Regions from separate parts of the Planctobacterium sp. AWH2_060 genome, predicted to be linked through region 1. Evidence: predicted binding sites of a transcription regulator. Region 1 holds the regulator's gene; each other region holds the start of a gene.

What was found. Region 1 encodes sigma-54, which starts transcription at its own class of promoters, with help from an activator protein. Its sites were predicted from a motif close to GTTGGCACGNNNNTNGNNT; they were not measured.
Region 2: ACXAD8_RS08430 (FlgO family outer membrane protein) is a predicted target of sigma-54. The motif match lies at 2,996-3,014, and genes of this name have one in related genera.
Region 3: glnA (glutamate--ammonia ligase) is a predicted target of sigma-54. The motif match lies at 3,028-3,046, and genes of this name have one in related genera.

Annotation. Positions count from the first base shown of each region.
Region 1 is NZ_JBSWTG010000001.1:4,504,646-4,510,213, forward strand. It holds gene ACXAD8_RS19355 (HPr family phosphocarrier protein) at 1-152, opposite strand, end outside; gene rapZ (RNase adapter RapZ) at 149-994, opposite strand; gene ptsN (PTS IIA-like nitrogen regulatory protein PtsN) at 991-1,434, opposite strand; gene hpf (ribosome hibernation promoting factor) at 1,451-1,738, opposite strand; gene ACXAD8_RS19375 (RNA polymerase factor sigma-54) at 1,765-3,258, opposite strand; gene lptB (LPS export ABC transporter ATP-binding protein) at 3,330-4,055, opposite strand; gene lptA (lipopolysaccharide transport periplasmic protein LptA) at 4,085-4,591, opposite strand; gene lptC (LPS export ABC transporter periplasmic protein LptC) at 4,554-5,123, opposite strand; gene kdsC (3-deoxy-manno-octulosonate-8-phosphatase KdsC) at 5,120-5,568, opposite strand, start outside.
Region 2 is NZ_JBSWTG010000001.1:1,985,344-1,990,911, forward strand. It holds gene mnmC (bifunctional tRNA (5-methylaminomethyl-2-thiouridine)(34)-methyltransferase MnmC2/FAD-dependent 5-carboxymethylaminomethyl-2-thiouridine(34) oxidoreductase MnmC1) at 1-833, shown strand, start outside; gene ACXAD8_RS08420 (FlgO family outer membrane protein) at 835-1,572, opposite strand; gene ACXAD8_RS08425 (FlgO family outer membrane protein) at 1,587-2,264, opposite strand; gene ACXAD8_RS08430 (FlgO family outer membrane protein) at 2,275-2,943, opposite strand; gene kynU (kynureninase) at 3,110-4,342, opposite strand; gene ACXAD8_RS08440 (alpha/beta hydrolase family protein) at 4,342-5,178, opposite strand; gene ACXAD8_RS08445 (YrhK family protein) at 5,263-5,424, opposite strand; gene ACXAD8_RS08450 (carboxymuconolactone decarboxylase family protein) at 5,435-5,568, opposite strand, start outside.
Region 3 is NZ_JBSWTG010000001.1:4,381,552-4,387,119, forward strand. It holds gene glnL (nitrogen regulation protein NR(II)) at 1-787, opposite strand, end outside; gene ACXAD8_RS18860 (DUF4124 domain-containing protein) at 869-1,396, opposite strand; gene glnA (glutamate--ammonia ligase) at 1,528-2,937, opposite strand; gene typA (translational GTPase TypA) at 3,429-5,273, shown strand; gene ACXAD8_RS18875 (MAPEG family protein) at 5,429-5,568, shown strand, end outside.

The sequences.
Region 1 (5,568 bases):
CCCAATACGCTGTCGGCAGAGGCACTTTTGCCATCTTTATGCAGCATAATGGTCGCGGAAAATGATGCGGCCAGCTTCACCAATTCGGTGGCGGCTCTGGCGTGAAGACCTAATTTATTGGTGATGGTTAGCGTTCGTTCTGCTTTATTCACTCGTCCAGATCTCGGTGTCTGATTTGTACGTCAGGGTGGGAAACTGAAAAATAGTTGGCCAGCGTTTCGGCAATAAACACTGAGCGGTGCTGACCACCGGTACAGCCTATGGCGACAGTAACATAACTGCGGTTGTTTCTTTCAAGGTGGGGTAGCCAGGTTTCTATCAGGTTTTGGAACTGTCCAACCACTTTATTTACTATGGGCTGTGCTGTCAGGTACTGTGCTACCGGCGCGTCTTTTCCTGAATAGGGTTTGAGTTCTGGTATCCAGTGTGGGTTGGGTAAAAAGCGAACATCAAAAACATAGTCTGCGTCTTTCGGAATACCATTTTTAAAGCCAAAGGACTCAAATACCAGCACCAGGCGTGAGGACTTCTTACCTAAAATTCGTTCCCGCACCAGCTCGGCCAATTGATGAATCGACAGTTTATCGGTATCAATATGCAGGTCTGCTCTTTCGTAGATCGGAACCAATAACTCTCGTTCCTTAACGATGGCATCTGCCAGGGAAATATTGTTTTTAGACAACGGATGCAGACGACGGGTTTCGCTGTAGCGTTTCACCAGAATATCATCACTGGCATCCAGGTAGATGATGGTGAGATCCGTTTTATTGGGCAGAAAATCGAGATTTTCAGTGAGCTGCTCGGGATCTTTAGGCAAGTTTCGCACGTCGATACTGACGGCAATCTGGTCGTATTCACTGACAACCGCGTGGGTCAGTGTTGGTAACATGCTAACCGGAAGGTTATCTACACAATAATAACCAAGATCTTCCAGTGCCCTCAATACCACAGACTTTCCTGAGCCGGACCGTCCGCTGATCACAATTAGTTTCATACCAGTGCTTCATATAATGCGTTGTCTGAATGGCAATTGCGAATTACTTTGGTGACCTCTTTGTCACTGAGTTTTTGAGCTATACGGGCGAGAGTTTGCAAGTGCCCCTCGGTTTGCTCAACGGGTACCAAAATCGCAAAAAATATATCAACAGGTTGATTGTCGATTGCGTCAAATTCTATACCAGGCGAGCAGGTGAGTACAATAGCCAAAGGACTACTCAGACCTTCAACCCGACCGTGGGGGATAGCAATGCCATTGCCGATGCCGGTGCTGCCCATCTTTTCGCGACAAAGCAGACTGTTCAGCACATCTTCTTCGGTCAGTTCGCTGAGTTTTTCGCTGGCGACTAAGCTGATGATTTGCAATGCGCGTTTTTTGCTGGTGATGGGGACTGCACAGCGCGTGCAGTCCTGAGAAAGGATGTCTTTGATTTCCATCCCTTATTAAACTCCCTTAATGGCTCTTGAGCTTTTCTTTATGCTTGATTACCTGCCTGTCGAGCTTGTCGATGAGGGAGTCGATGGCGGCGTACATGTCTCTGTGTTCAGAGGTGGCAAAAACCTCGCCACCGTCAAGGTGTAAAGTTGCTTCAGCTTTTTGATTGAGTTTTTCAACGTTTAAGATGACATATACATTGTTTATGTGATCAAAATGTCGTTCCAGCTTTGTGAATTTTGTATCGACATAATCGCGAAGAGAATCGGTGATTTCGACGTGATGACCTGATAAGTTTATTTGCATAATTGGTCGTCCTTCTGTAGGGAAGTCTATAACAGACTCTTACGTTGGTTAGATGGAGGAATCGAGAGTGATTCCCGGTATTTTGCAATGGTTCGCCGGGCTACCATAATGCCTTGGTCGGCTAACAATTGCGCAATTTTGCTATCACTCAGTGGCTTGGCTTGATTCTCAGCTGCCACCAATTTCTTAATCAATGCCCGGATGGCCGTGGAGGAACACTCACCACCATTTTCCGTGGCCACATGACTGGAAAAGAAGTATTTAAGCTCAAAAATACCCCGTGGCGTATGCATGTACTTTTGAGTGGTCACACGGGAAATTGTGGACTCGTGCATATCTACCATTTCAGCGACGTCGTTGAGTACCATGGGTTTCATCATTTCCGGACCATGCTCAAAGAAACCGTGTTGTTGCTGCACAATACAATTGGCAACTTTTAGCAAGGTTTCGTTGCGGCTTTCAATGCTTTTGATAAACCACTTGGCTTCCTGCATGTGTGAGCGAATAAACTGTCCATCAGCACTGTTTTTGCTGCCCCGACTCATGGCCGCGTACTGCTGATTAATATTCAGCTTAGGCACGGCATCGGGGTTGAGTTCCACAATCCAGCGACCGGATTTCTTCATCACTGATACATCAGGAATGACATAATCTGGCTCTTTATTGTTTAATGTGGCACCTGGATGAGGATTCAAGGTTTGCAGCAGTTTTAGCACTTCTTTTAACTGCTCTTCGCGCAGTTTTGATTTTCTGATCAGGGTGCGAAAATCCTTTGCCATCAGCAGATCGGAAAAGTCGCACAACAGTGATTTTGCTTCCTTCAACCAGGGGGTGTCATTGGGGTATTGTCCTAACTGAACCAGCAAACATTCTTGCGGAGTCAGTGAGCCTGAGCCCAGAGGATCGAAGTGCTGAATGCGTTTTCTGACACATTCTACTTCGTCCAGTTCAATTTCTTCGTCGTTGAGGCTTTCGAGAATTTCTTCTACCGACATCCTCAGATAGCCGGATTCGTCGATAGAATCGATGATCGCAAGCGCGATGGCTTCGTCGGTTTCACTGAAAGGGGTTAAATGCAATTGCCACAGCAAATGGTCCTGAATGGATTCGCTGGTTTCGCCCTGATATACCTGGTCGTCATCCGGACCCACTCCGCCTGATGAAGCGGGCGCTGAAGAGGCGCTGTAATATTCGTCCCAGGTGCTGTCTATGGGAAGCTCGTCTGGTAAGTCGTTTTTCTCCAGAGCATCGCTGGAGTCCATGCCATCGGAACCACTGAATTCGTTGTCGCTGTCGGCGCCATTCAATTCTGCTGATTTAGGCTCTTTTAATAACTCTAGCCCTTCATCGCTACTGGATTCGGTATTTTCATCCACTTCCAGCAGAGGGTTTGCGTCCAGCGCGTCCTGAATTTCTTGTTGCAGGTCGAGCGTCGACAGTTGCAGCAGGCGAATAGCTTGCTGCAATTGAGGGGTCATTGTTAGCTGTTGGCTAAATTTTAGTTGTAAAGACGGCTTCATTAAAAATGGTAGTTTCCGACTCCAGTGCTCAGGGTAATTGTGCCCCAATCAATAGATTATTGTTAGTGTTACTATAGCCTGAATTGCTCACCCAGGTATACATCTCTTACTTGCTGATTTGCTAAAACTGTTTCTGGTTCGCCTTCTGCGATTACCTGACCATGACTGACAATATAGGCCTGTTCACATACGTCCAGAGTTTCTCTTACATTGTGGTCAGTGATCAATACCCCAATTCCTCTGTCTCGCAAATGATGAATGATCTTCTTTATATCATTAACAGAAATTGGGTCAACGCCTGCGAAGGGTTCATCCAACAAAATAAATTGTGGATTGGCTGCCAAAGCGCGGGCAATTTCTACTCTGCGCCGCTCACCACCGGACAGACTCATTCCTAAATTATGTCGAATGTGATTTAAATTAAACTCATCCAGCAATTCGTCTGCCAGCTCTTCCCGTTGCTCATTGTCCAGTTCTTTGCGCATTTGCAAAATAGCCATCAGGTTTTGAAAAACACTGAGTTTTCTGAATATTGAAGATTCCTGTGGCAGGTAGCCAATGCCGTGTCGAGCGCGAACGTGCATGGGTTGTAGGGTTAGCTGATGCTGGTCGATGAAAATCTCGCCCTTGTCTAAAGGTACGAGACCCACAATCATATAAAAGGTGGTGGTTTTACCTGCGCCGTTAGGACCGAGCAAGCCGACTATCTGGCCGGTGCTGACTTCGATGCTGACATCGCGCACTACCTGACGACTTTTATAGGATTTTGCCAGATTATTCGCGTATAACGTGGGCACTGAAATGGTTTTCCTTGTTGGGTTGCGCGTTAATTTTTATCGTCGGTCTGAAAAACGGTAGTCACTCTTCCATCGGCTTCGTTACTACCTGCGATCAATTGTTCTTTCTCTAAATTAAAGCTGATCTTTTCACCTTTCACCATACTGGTGTCCTGATAAAGTTCTGCAGCACCATTTAGCTCTAAGGTGCGAAACTCGACCACGTAGCGGATTTCTTCGGCTTTGGCAGTGATCTTACTGCCATCATCCATGGTTTGCGAATACACAGCAGGCTTGCCCAAGGCAATAAAAATTTCTTTGCCTTTGCCCGCTTCAGCGGACACTCTCACTTCGTCGGCATTGATAGACAGGGTGCCCTGACGCACATGAACGTCTTCTTTAAATACCGAAGTTTTGCGCTTACCATCCACGAACTGAGACTTTGAATCAACCTCAATCGGAAGTTTAAAGTCGTCTTTGCCTGCCCAAACCGGAAATGAAAGCAGCACGCACAGGCTGCTAATGGGCAACAGGTTGTTGATAAATCGTTTTAACATGGTCTTTTAGTTCCAATTTTCGGGTCAGCAGATTGACAGTTAACCCGTTGCTTTCTATCACAAAATCCGGACCTGTTATGGTGACGGGATTATTTGATTTGGCGGTCTTGTTGAGCAAATCAATTTCGACAAAGCTGGTTTCGATAGTTTGTACAAAATCATCCTGATTAAGGCTTTTGATAAGGACATTTTGCTCAAGTTCAATACGTTGGTCGCTATATAGCGTTCCTTCTTTGGCAACTATTTGCCAGGGAGACTCGGTTTCATCGGTGTAAATGGTGTATTCCGGGTTCTCAAACAGGGTAAAACCCAAAATATCATAATGTTCCATGGAAGAGGCAAAAACCTCGTGGTTGACGCTGCCAGAGTCGTTGTACAAAGTACTTTTCATATTGCGGGCCTGATAATTGGGATTCCAGGCTTCGGGCGTGTCATCAATGGCTTGCGGCGTGTTGTCATCGGCAATCATGTTGACATAAAGCGCCAGCAACACAATAAACAATAAGCCAATGCTGATATGAATGCGGCTCATACGCTACTCGCCAGTATTCCTTGTAATTTTCCCTGACTCAATAAAATCAAATCACATAGCTCTCTGACGCAACCGAATCCTCCGGAAACCTTAGTTTGATAATTACACAAGGCCAGCACTGTCGGGTGGGCATCTGCGGGCGCTACTTTGATTGCGGATAATTCAAACATGCCAGTGTCGGGCAGATCGTCGCCAATCGATGCCGTGGCCTGTGGCGGGATATTCAATTGAGACTGCAACTTTTGCAGGGCTGTTTTTTTCTGCTCTTCACCCTGAATAATATGCCTAACCCCCAACGCTGAAAAACGGTCGGACACTATCTTAGACTTACGACCAGTAATAATGGCAACCTCAACTCCGGCGGCCATTAGCGCTTTCAGGCCGTAACCGTCTTTGGTGTGAAAGGCTTTGAGCTCTTCGCCTTGATTGCCCATGTAAATACGAC
Region 2 (5,568 bases), 2.5 Mb from region 1:
AGAAGACAGGTTTGCCCATGCCATACTCAGGATTATTTATTCCTGAGGGAGGCTGGATACAGCCCAGGGAGCTGGTGCAGGCGCTCTGGCAAAAAGCCGCATCTTTAGGCGCGAACCTGCGGCTCAATCATCAGTTAACTCATATTCAGGCTGACGAAGATGGCTGGTTGATGCACTGGCACGACACTTCGCCTGTTCACGCAGATTGCGTTGTCTACGCTACAGGTTCAGACAGCCTTGCCTTACCGGAATTGGCCGATATCCCCTTTACAACGACTCGTGGCCAGGTTGAACACCTGGGTGAAACAGCAAACGCGCCAAAGCCACAAACGGTCATTTGCCACAAAGGTTATTACACCCCGTTTTACAAACAATTGCAGGCCATGGGGGCCACATTTGATAAAAGCTCACGTAATCATGATACGTCGCCGCAAGATACCTACAAAAACTTTGAGACAATTCGTTCCGCATTAGCACAATGTCATTGGGTGAGTGAACTACCTGAACCGGTTGAGCAGCGGGCGGCGGTAAGGCTGAGCTTGCCAGATCACAAGCCGGTGATGGGAACAGTACCCGATTTTTCAGCGCAAAGTACTCAATATCAGGAGCTTTATAAAGCCCGTCCATTGGAGCAATATCCAGCACCACAAGAAAGACAGAATCTGTACCTATTAACCGGACTGGGTTCTCATGGTTTATGCACCAGCCCACTGCTTGCAGAGGCATTGGCTTGCCAGCTCAGTGGCGAACCTTTGCCCCTTAGCAATGAATTACTGGACAGTGTCAGTCCCAACCGCTTCTTGATAAGAGGTTTAATCCGTCGCAAGATTTAATTTACTCTGCGCCCACCAAAATGTAATCAGGTGACAAAGAAGAAACAATAAAGTGTGGAATAAAGCCTTTGGTGGTGGCCACCGTAACTTTATCGAAAACATTGACGATACGAACATTGACTTCCACGCCACGTCCGCTGCGGTGCATTGTTCCGGTCAGAACATATTGCATGTCGCCCCTTGGGCCACTGCGTTCAAAAAACAGATCGCCATCTGGCGTCACTTTAATTTGGTCCATGGCTTTGAAATCGACAACCGCCAAACCATAACCCTGAAGTTCTGCAATAAAACTTTCAGCCAGACGATTGCCCAAAACAGACGGTGATTGCAACGCCTGATTAAACTCCACAAAGGAGGCAATAGCAATTCTGGAGTTAGGGGTAATGTGTTTGGTTTTTTGCAGCAAACTCATGGTCATTTGCTCTGCGTAATCACTCAGAGCTTTATGAGTGTAAGCAGGCTGGAAACTGTTTCTCGGCACAGGAATGATAGCGGTCACTTGCTGCTTTTCAGCAACCTGTTGAGATTCTGTGTGACCATCAGGATATTCAGCAACCCCATGGGCCACTTCGATTTCGGATTTATTCATCTTAGTGGCGGGCGCATCATCCTGATAAGGGTTTTCAATAACCTCGCCATCCTCGTTATCCGAAAACATTGACTGGAATCCAGCCATAGTGGACTCGCAGCCCGATAACAAGGCAAGTAATGCGATAACAGATACAGTGTGCAATTTCATCTTGCCCATCCCTCTTATCGACCCTGGATCAGGCCAATGCCATCGGTACGCTGCTCATCAGAAGGCAGCAAGGCTTCCACCACATAAAAAGGCACCAGCATTTGCGACGTCGCCACAACGGCTTTACTCTCCAGCCCCAGTATCCGGGCATTCACCAGGAAGCCTCCCTGGTGTTTGGTCATAGTACCGGTCAGAATATACTGCATCGGGACCTTGTGTTTAAGTTCCAGAAAATCACGGCTTAACAGAAAATCACCTGTCTCGGTAACCCGAATGTAATCCGTGGCCTTGAAGTCCAATACCGGAATCCGAAACTTGTGCAACTCATGAATAAATGACTCAGCAATCTGATAACCCAGCAGATTGGTTTGATTCAGGTCGCTGTCGGTTAAGGCAAAATGGGTCACTCCCACCGGGGTTTTATCAGTGACGTATTCCATGTTGGCAATGAGATCCTGCGCCATGTTTTGCACGTAATCACCAATGTGTTTATGCAGCGCTTTGCCCTGATAAATGGCATTGTCATTCTGATACATGGGTTCTTTGGTTATCGCACCAAAGCGATCGACTACCGGCTTGTCTGCGCCGTAAAGTTTTGGCGCTTCAGGTGGCTTCTCAGCTGTCAGCTGACTCAATTGAGCGCACCCGGTGACACATGCCAGCAACGTCGATATCAGAAAAATCTTTTTCATTTTGAGTTCCTCACTCACCCTCTGAGCGGTAAATTCTGCCACCGCGTGTTGTTACCTTTTCTGCCTGCCAAAACACATTGTCAGGAATGAAGCGAGTGGCAGCAGCCACTACATCTTTGCTATCTACGTGAATAATTCTGGCATTAGCAATGACGCCTTGCTCTGCTTTGGTCAGCGTGCCAGATAGATAAAAATCCACTTCGCGATGATTCTTGTATAGGTCATCGACATTTCTGCTAAAAACTCGATCACTTTTTTCTTCGATGATCAGATTATTAGTCGCTTTGTAGTCTTGAGCAATATAGCCGCGGCGCGCCAACTCGGTCATCATACCCTGCTCTAACTGATGTCCAAGCAAGCGCAGAGGCCCTTGTTGTTCAGAATCGGTTTGCATCATCTCTACCGGTACAAAAGTTGCCACAGCAAAGCGAAATTGCTCTTTGGGGAAGTTAGAAAATCGAAAAGTAGAAAATAACTGATCAGCCAGCTGCGCGGTGTGATAATCCACTTTAGTTTGCAGTTCGGCTTCAGTGACTTGCTGCCAAGGCTGAAGTTCAGCAACGTGATCCGAAGGAGTCAACACACAAGCTGTCAAAGAAGCCAGCATTAACGCCAGCCCCAATAATCGCAAGATCAGCCGTTCCGGCACAGATAAAAATTTGAAAGTTTTGTTGTTCATAATGGTTATTCTCAATTAACCGATTGACATAGACGCATCTCTGCATCAGCTAAAGCAAGAATAAGGCCAACAAAATTTTGACAGGATAAATTTCAAGGGGTCAGTCAAGGGGTCAGAGTTCTTGAAAACGTTTCAAGAACTCTGACCCCTTGAAAGTTTTGATGATTCAGGTGACCTTATTTTTCCTTTGAAATTCGGCATTGAGATAACTTTTTTCCGCCATAATCTGTTCGATTATGGTTACTGCTGTCCCTAATTGACGGTAACTGTTATACAGCGGCGCAAAACCAAATCGAATATAATTCGGTGCTCTGAAATCGGCAATAACCTTTGATTTTATCAATGCCTGACACAACCCCCAGGCATGCTCAAACTCAAAGCTGAGCTGACTGCCACGCTGTTCTGGCGATACTGGCGAGATACAACGCAATTCGGCACAGTCTGGTGATGCTGATAAAAGCGCCAAAAACACTTCTGTCATCTGCATGGATTTTTGTCTAATTTGTGCCATTGAAACCTGCTCATATACATCCAGTGCGGCATCTACAGCACTCATCGCAATAATGGGCGGTGTGCCGACTAGCAACTGTTGAGCATTGCTGGCGGCCTGATACTTAATATTAAACTCAAACCCGTTGGCATGGCCCATCCAACCGTAAAGAGGCTGTTGCATTGTTTTTTGATGACGTGATGCAACATAAGCGAACGCCGGAGCACCGGGTCCTCCATTGAGATATTTGTAAGTGCAGCCTAATGCAAAATCTACCTGCCACTCATCCAGAGCAACCGGCAATACTCCGGCCGAGTGTGCAAGGTCCACCACCACCAGCGCACCATGCTGATGTGCCTTTTGCGTCAAGGCTTCAATATCCAACTTTCGCCCTGTCCGAAAGTTAACTTCTGTCACCAGCAAAACTGCTGTTTCGTCATCAATTGCTTCAGCCAACAGCTGCTCATCCACTAATTGTAACTGGCACCGTTTCTCGCCGAGTAAATCCTCAAGTCCTTGCACCATGTATAGATCAGTTGGAAAATTATCCTTGGTTGAGACGACTTTATTGCGTCCCTTTTGCATGGACAAAGCTGCGGCCAATAATTTAAATAAATTAACTGAAATTGAGTCGCAACACACGGTTTGTCCCGGCGCGGCTCCAATCAATCTGGCAATGCGCTCACCGACTGTAACTGGCAAATCTATCCATTGATGTTTATTCCAACTACTTATTAAGTCTCTTCCCCATTGCTGTTCTGTCACTTCTCGGATGCGCTGCTGTGCGCTCAGGGGCATCATTCCCAAGGAATTACCATCAAGATAAATGACGCCTTCGGGTTGTAGGAATTCTTGTCGCAGGGAAGCCAATGGATCTTCGGCATCCAGGGTATTGAGATCAAAATTCATCAGTGCTCGTTTTGTAATGCTTGTTTTAGAGTGTCAATAATTGTCGGCCAAACTGTAGTGCCAGGGTGAATAAAATCAAAATGCCCAACATCTGTTACTTTTACAGGTTGAATACCTTTGAGACCATTAACCTGATCAACCGGCACAATTGCGTCATCGGTACTGTAAATTAGGTGGGTGTTAATATGCATGGGATGAAATTTTGGATTAGCGCTTTTATAAGCCTCTGGATTATCCTGGGGCATTCCCTCCATAAATTGCTCAGTGACTTGCTGACAACCGTTGTCCCCAGTTGCGTATGTATTCAGATCGGCAATTGCGGCAAGGCCTATTACGCCCTTTAAGTCAGTATTTCGCTGTGCAGCCAGTAGTCCCAAATGTCCACCGGCAGAGTGACCTAATAACAGCGTACTTTCCAGTTCAATGAGATCGGCATTCATCAAGTACTGAACTGCATTTTCTATGTCATAAAAAGTCTGTGGCCAGCCTCCACCTTCATCCCCGGTACGACGATATTCAATCGACCAGACACGGAAACCAGCGTCTCTTAATGCAGAGGTAAAGGGACGGCTGTGGGCGATATCATAGGCATTTAACCAACAACCACCGTGTATAAACACAATATCAGCAATACGATTATCGGATGCCGGTAGCCAGCCTTCGATAAATTGCAAGGCCGAAGGACCATAATTCAATACCTGCTGCGCCGGCTGATAATCCAGCTCCAGTACAGACTGATATGACACATTGTTAAGTGCAATGCTTTCGCTTGCATGAGTGTGCCACGCCAGACTCAACAAACGAAAACCAAAAATGAATATTCTTTGTAGCCGCATCAAGGGGTCAGTGTTCTTGAAAATAAATTCTCACCATCGTTACACGGCAACAATGCAGTTTCAAGCACTCTGACCCCATGAAAATTATTTAAGGCTATCCCAAAACATCAAGGCCGACCCTGTCATAAATAACCAGATGCCGATGATGGCTAAATCACCGAAATAGGGTAAGAACAAAGTACTTCCTGTGAAAAACGCGATGCTGGCAGTTGCCGACACTTTATTCCTTTTGAGTTTCTGCAGCATATACGCCTCCTTACATTTCAGGTTGAAAACCAAAACTGACCGCAATGCGGTTCCAGCTGTTTATTTCAATGATCAACGCCGTTAACTCCACCAGCCCTTGCTCGCCAAACACAGAAAGTGCCGTAGCGTAAACCTGGTCATTGG
Region 3 (5,568 bases), 120 kb from region 1:
AAAACTTTAATGTGCCGCTGCCATTCATCGCCTGAACAGAGTTGCGGGCGATATTAAGAATTGCCTGCTGCAACATGTCCTGGTCGATATACATATCCGGAATGGAAGGGTCGTAATCCCGTTCAATGATAATGCTGTCATGCTCGATGGTTAACAGGGTTCTGATTTTTTCGATAACCCGATGTACATTCACCCACTGAAAGTTGGGTGGCTTATTCGGCCCCAATAACCTGTCTACCAGATTTCTTAAGCGGTCCGATTGCTCGATAATTAATTGTGTAAATTCTGCAAGGTTACTGTCTTGTAGTTCCCGTTCGAGTAGTTGTGCCGCGCCACGAATTCCGCCAAGTGGATTTTTTATTTCATGTGCCAGGCCTCGGATCAGATCCCGGGAAGCTTGCTGAACAGCCCACTGATGGCTTTCCTGGTTGAGTTTTTTAATTTGATCTATTGGATTGATCTCAAGAGCCAGCATTTTTCGGTCTTCGGATTCATAGTAGGTCACTATCATCGAAGCCAGACTGTGCCGTCCGTCTTTAAATATCAGCTGGATCTCATTTTCAGAAAAACTGTCTCTGTTGTGCAGTGCACTATAAAAGCGCTCTATCTTGATGCAATCGCCGATCAGAAACTCGGTTAAGGTGTGGTTAATTAGTTGATTGCGTGAATGCTCAAACAAGGATTCTGACGAAAGGTTGGCAAATTGAATGTGCATGTTTTCGTCAAGCAACAAAATCGCTGTAGAAAGATTATCCAGCAGGTTATTAAGTTTGATATCTTCACTCATAAATTTACAACTGCGATGCACTATTATAGTGCAATAAAATATTGAGGATTAAAAGCGCTGCTTTGTAACCCCTTGAATTATCTAGTTTGCATTAATTAATGCTGATGCTTTATGTAGATAAAAGGTGCTTATAGGAGAAGATGCAAGTAGCTTGCCTGACTGGTCAAGAAGTTCTATTTTTATTTGATATTCGCCTCTGTCTAACCCTTCCAATACAAACAGAGGAGATGAATGCTGCGCTTTAAACTCCCCGTTCATGTAAAGCTTGTATGTGCCCTTGGTTTCTGGGGATATTGAGGCTGCTATGGTTACAGTGCCCTGATTGTTTCGAACTGTGGCCTGATCTTTGGGGGTGGTAATTTGAACCTGGTAATTGCTTACCTGAGTCTGGGCGGAGTTGCTCGGAGTTGTCCCGGTGCTAGCTTGCTTGTTTGGTGTTGGTATAATGTTGGGTTTAACTTCAAGCTTGTACTCTATTGCTCCTGCCGGAGGTTTATCGGTATACACCACGCTGCCATCGGCTCTTACAACCTTATAGATCTTGGTTGCAGCAAATGCAGTCAGACTGAGACTGAATAAGAGCACTGCAGTGATAATCTTGTTAGTCATGGTACCGAATATTTAAAATGCACTAGCTTAAGTGTTGCCCGGATAGTCTTATTTCTCAATAGTAACTGCGCAAAACAGCATAAAAAAACCCGCTAAAAAGCGGGTTCTTACCAGATTAACTATGTCTCGCGTTATACGCTGTAGTACATGTCAAACTCAACTGGTGCTGTGGTCATGTTTAAGGTTTCCACTTCAGCAGCTTTAAGTGCAATGTAGGCGTCGATCATATCGTCGCTCATTACGCCACCGGCTTTCAGGAAGTCACGGTCATTGTCCAGAGCTTCTAATGCCATTTCCAGCGAACTGGCAACAGTTGGGATTTCAGCTGCTTCTTCTGCTGGCAGGTCATACAAGTCTTTGTCCATGGCGTCACCGGGGTGGATCTTGTTTTTGATGCCATCAAGGCCAGCCATTAACATAGCGGTAAAGGCCAGGTACGGGTTACCAGTTGGATCAGGGAAGCGTACTTCGATGCGGCGAGCTTTAGCACTGGTTACGTATGGAATACGGATAGAAGCTGAACGGTTACGGGCTGAGTAGGCCAGCATTACCGGGGCTTCGAAGCCAGGAACCAAGCGCTTATAAGAGTTAGTTGAAGCGTTTGTGAAGGCATTAATAGCACGAGCGTGTTTGATAATACCACCGATGTAATACAATGCTTCTTCAGACAAACCGCCGTACTTGTCACCGGCGAAGATGTTTTGACCATCTTTGCTGATAGACTGGTGGCAGTGCATGCCAGATCCGTTGTCGCCTACCAAAGGCTTAGGCATGAAGGTAGCGGATTTACCGTAAGCATCAGCTACATTGTGAACTACATATTTGTAGATTTGGATCTCGTCAGCTTTTTCAACAATTGAGTTGAATTGACACGCGATTTCATTCTGGCCTGCTGTGGCAACTTCATGGTGGTGAGCTTCAACTTTCAGGCCCATCTCTTCCATCACCAAACACATGGCAGTACGAATGTCATGGGCTGAATCTACTGGAGGTACCGGGAAGTAACCGCCTTTAACGCCAGGACGGTGACCCAGGTTACCGCCTTCGAATTCTGCACCTGAATTCCACTTGGCTTCAGAAGAGTCAATCATGTAGTAAGACTCGCCCATTTCAGTGTGGAAACGAATGTCGTCAAACAGGAAGAACTCTGGCTCCGGACCAAAGTATGCAGTGTCACCAATACCTGTTGATTTAAGGTATTCTTCTGCGCGTGCAGCGATTGAGCGAGGATCTCTGTCGTAACCTTGCATGGTTGAAGGCTCAACGATACCACAGCGAATGTTTACCTGAGCTTCTTCAGCGAAAGGGTCTAATACGGCAGTAGCAGGGTCCGGCATTAAAATCATGTCTGATTCGTTGATGCCTTTCCAGCCTGCAATTGAAGAGCCATCAAACATTTTACCTTCTTCAAAAAAGTCTTCATCGATAAGCCCTGCAGGGATAGAAACGTGCTGCTCTTTACCTTTTGTATCGGTAAATCTCAGATCAACAAATTTTGCTTCACTTTCTGCAATTAAGGCTAAAGCCGATTCTACTGACATATTGTCCTCCGGTTGAGTAGGTCATAGTTGGTGTCAGGAAACACCTGAAAAATTCCTGAAATCATAACGTATATCTATAGCTTGTGTATTTAGCTATTTTCATGCCATCTTAATAATTAATAAAAATCGATATAAAACATAGAGTTAGAAATGCGCACTGTTATCTTTGACCATTCTAAAGCACCTGCGTTGCACTGCAGTGGTGCGGTGCGCCCTAAAATGGTGCTTTGGTGCGTCTAATGTTTGCATAAACACTAGACTATTTCCAAAATGGTGCAAAGGTACAATTTAATATTGTTCAAAATATACAACTTATGGCTGTAAATGTGACAATCCAGTGAATATTCTCAAGAAAGTTTAGATTTCAATCGCTTATTTTCTGATAACCCTGTAAAATCCGCGCCTCGCTGACTTCATCCGGTTAAAAACCGAGCACTTTTGCTATCGATGACGTCCGCCATCGTTTTAATAAGTTACAGAGAAATCATTAAATGACAGCCAATCCGGTAGCCATAGAAAAGTTGCGTAATATCGCCATCATCGCCCACGTTGACCACGGTAAAACTACCCTGGTAGACAAACTTCTGCAGCAGTCAGGAACCCTGGAAAGCCGGGGCGAAACTGAAGAACGTGTCATGGACTCCAATGACATCGAAAAAGAACGTGGTATCACTATCCTGGCGAAAAACACTGCAATCAAGTGGAACGACTACCGTATTAACATCGTAGACACTCCCGGACACGCCGACTTCGGTGGAGAGGTTGAGCGTGTAATGTCAATGGCTGACTCTGTTCTTTTATTGGTTGATGCGCAAGAAGGCCCAATGCCGCAAACCCGCTTTGTAACCCAAAAAGCCTTTGCTCAGGGTTTGAAGCCGATTGTGGTAATCAACAAAATTGACAAGCCAGGCGCACGTCCTGATTGGGTTATGGATCAGGTATTTGACCTGTTCGACAACCTGGGCGCTACTGACGAACAGCTGGATTTCCAGGTGGTTTACGCTTCTGCACTTAACGGCTGGGCCTCTTTGGATGCTGATCAGCCTGCAACCGATATGACCGCGCTGTTTCAGACTATCGTCGATCAGGTGTCTCCACCTGCGGCTGATATTGACGGTCCTCTTCAGATGCAAATTTCTCAGCTTGATTACAACTCCTACGTGGGCGTAATCGGAGTTGGTCGTGTTACTCGTGGTAGCGTTAAAATTAATCAGCAAGTTACCGTGATAACCGCCGATGGTAAAAAGCGCAATGGTAAAGTTGGTCAGATACTGGGCTACATGGGCCTGCAGCGTCATGAAGTGGACGCTGGTTATGCTGGTGACATTATTGCGGTAACCGGACTGGGTGAACTGAAAATTTCCGATACCATCTGTGACGTGAATAAGGTCGAGGCTTTACCTCCGCTGTCGGTTGATGAGCCTACCGTTACCATGACATTCCAGGTTAATACCTCACCGTTTTCCGGTAAAGAAGGTAAATTTGTAACTTCTCGAAATATTCTGGATCGCCTAAAAGCTGAGCTGGTTCACAACGTGGCATTGCGCGTTAATGAAACTGACAACCCTGATAAATTCCGGGTATCCGGCCGTGGTGAATTACACCTGGGTATCCTGATTGAAAACATGCGTCGTGAAGGTTACGAACTGGCTGTATCGCGTCCTGAGGTAATCCTGAAGGAAGTGGATGGAGAGTTACAAGAACCTTTCGAAACACTGACGATTGACTGTCAGGAAGAGCACCAGGGTTCAATCATGGAGCAAATCGGCCTGCGTAAAGGTGAGTTAACCGATATGTCTCCGGATGGTAAAGGCCGTGTGCGCATGGACTTCGTGATCCCAAGCCGTGGTTTGATTGGTTTCCAGACTGAATTTATGACACTGACCTCAGGTTCGGGTTTGTTGTACCACACATTTGATCATTATGGCCCTCACAAAGGTGGCAACATTGGCCAGCGTAAGAACGGTGTATTGATTGCTAATGCGCCGGGTAAGGCCCTGACTAACGCCCTGTTTAATTTGCAGGATCGCGGACGCCTGTTTATCGGCCACGGTGTCGAAGTTTACGAAGGCATGGTGATTGGTATTCACAGCCGTGATAACGACCTGACAGTAAACGCACTTAAAGGCAAGCAATTAACTAACGTGCGAGCTTCTGGTACTGATGAAGCGCAAAACCTGGTACCACCAATCGTCATGTCTCTGGAACAGGCTCTGGAGTTTATTGACGATGATGAACTGGTAGAGGTGACACCGGTCAGCATCCGCATTCGTAAGAAAATGTTGACTGAGAATGAGCGTAAACGCGCTTCTCGTGAAAAGTCGAAAGAAGCATAAGCTTCAATACTCTTTTTAAAAGGCTCCGGATGGAGCCTTTTTTATTAGTGCTGGTTAACTGACGATATGTTCTACACTTTAAAGGGACCCTGAAATTCCGGAATTTTAAGCGGCACTTTCAGGTCTTGTAATGACATTCATTAGCTGGAGTTATTATGTCTGCCACTGTTATTGCGTTAGCGGGTTATATTGCCTGGACTATAGTTTTGCTTATTGCCCTGATTGCTTATCGGTCGATTGTGGTTGTGAAAGGAGAAAAGGCAGCCAATCAGTTTAATGCCAGTGGTGAGGATGT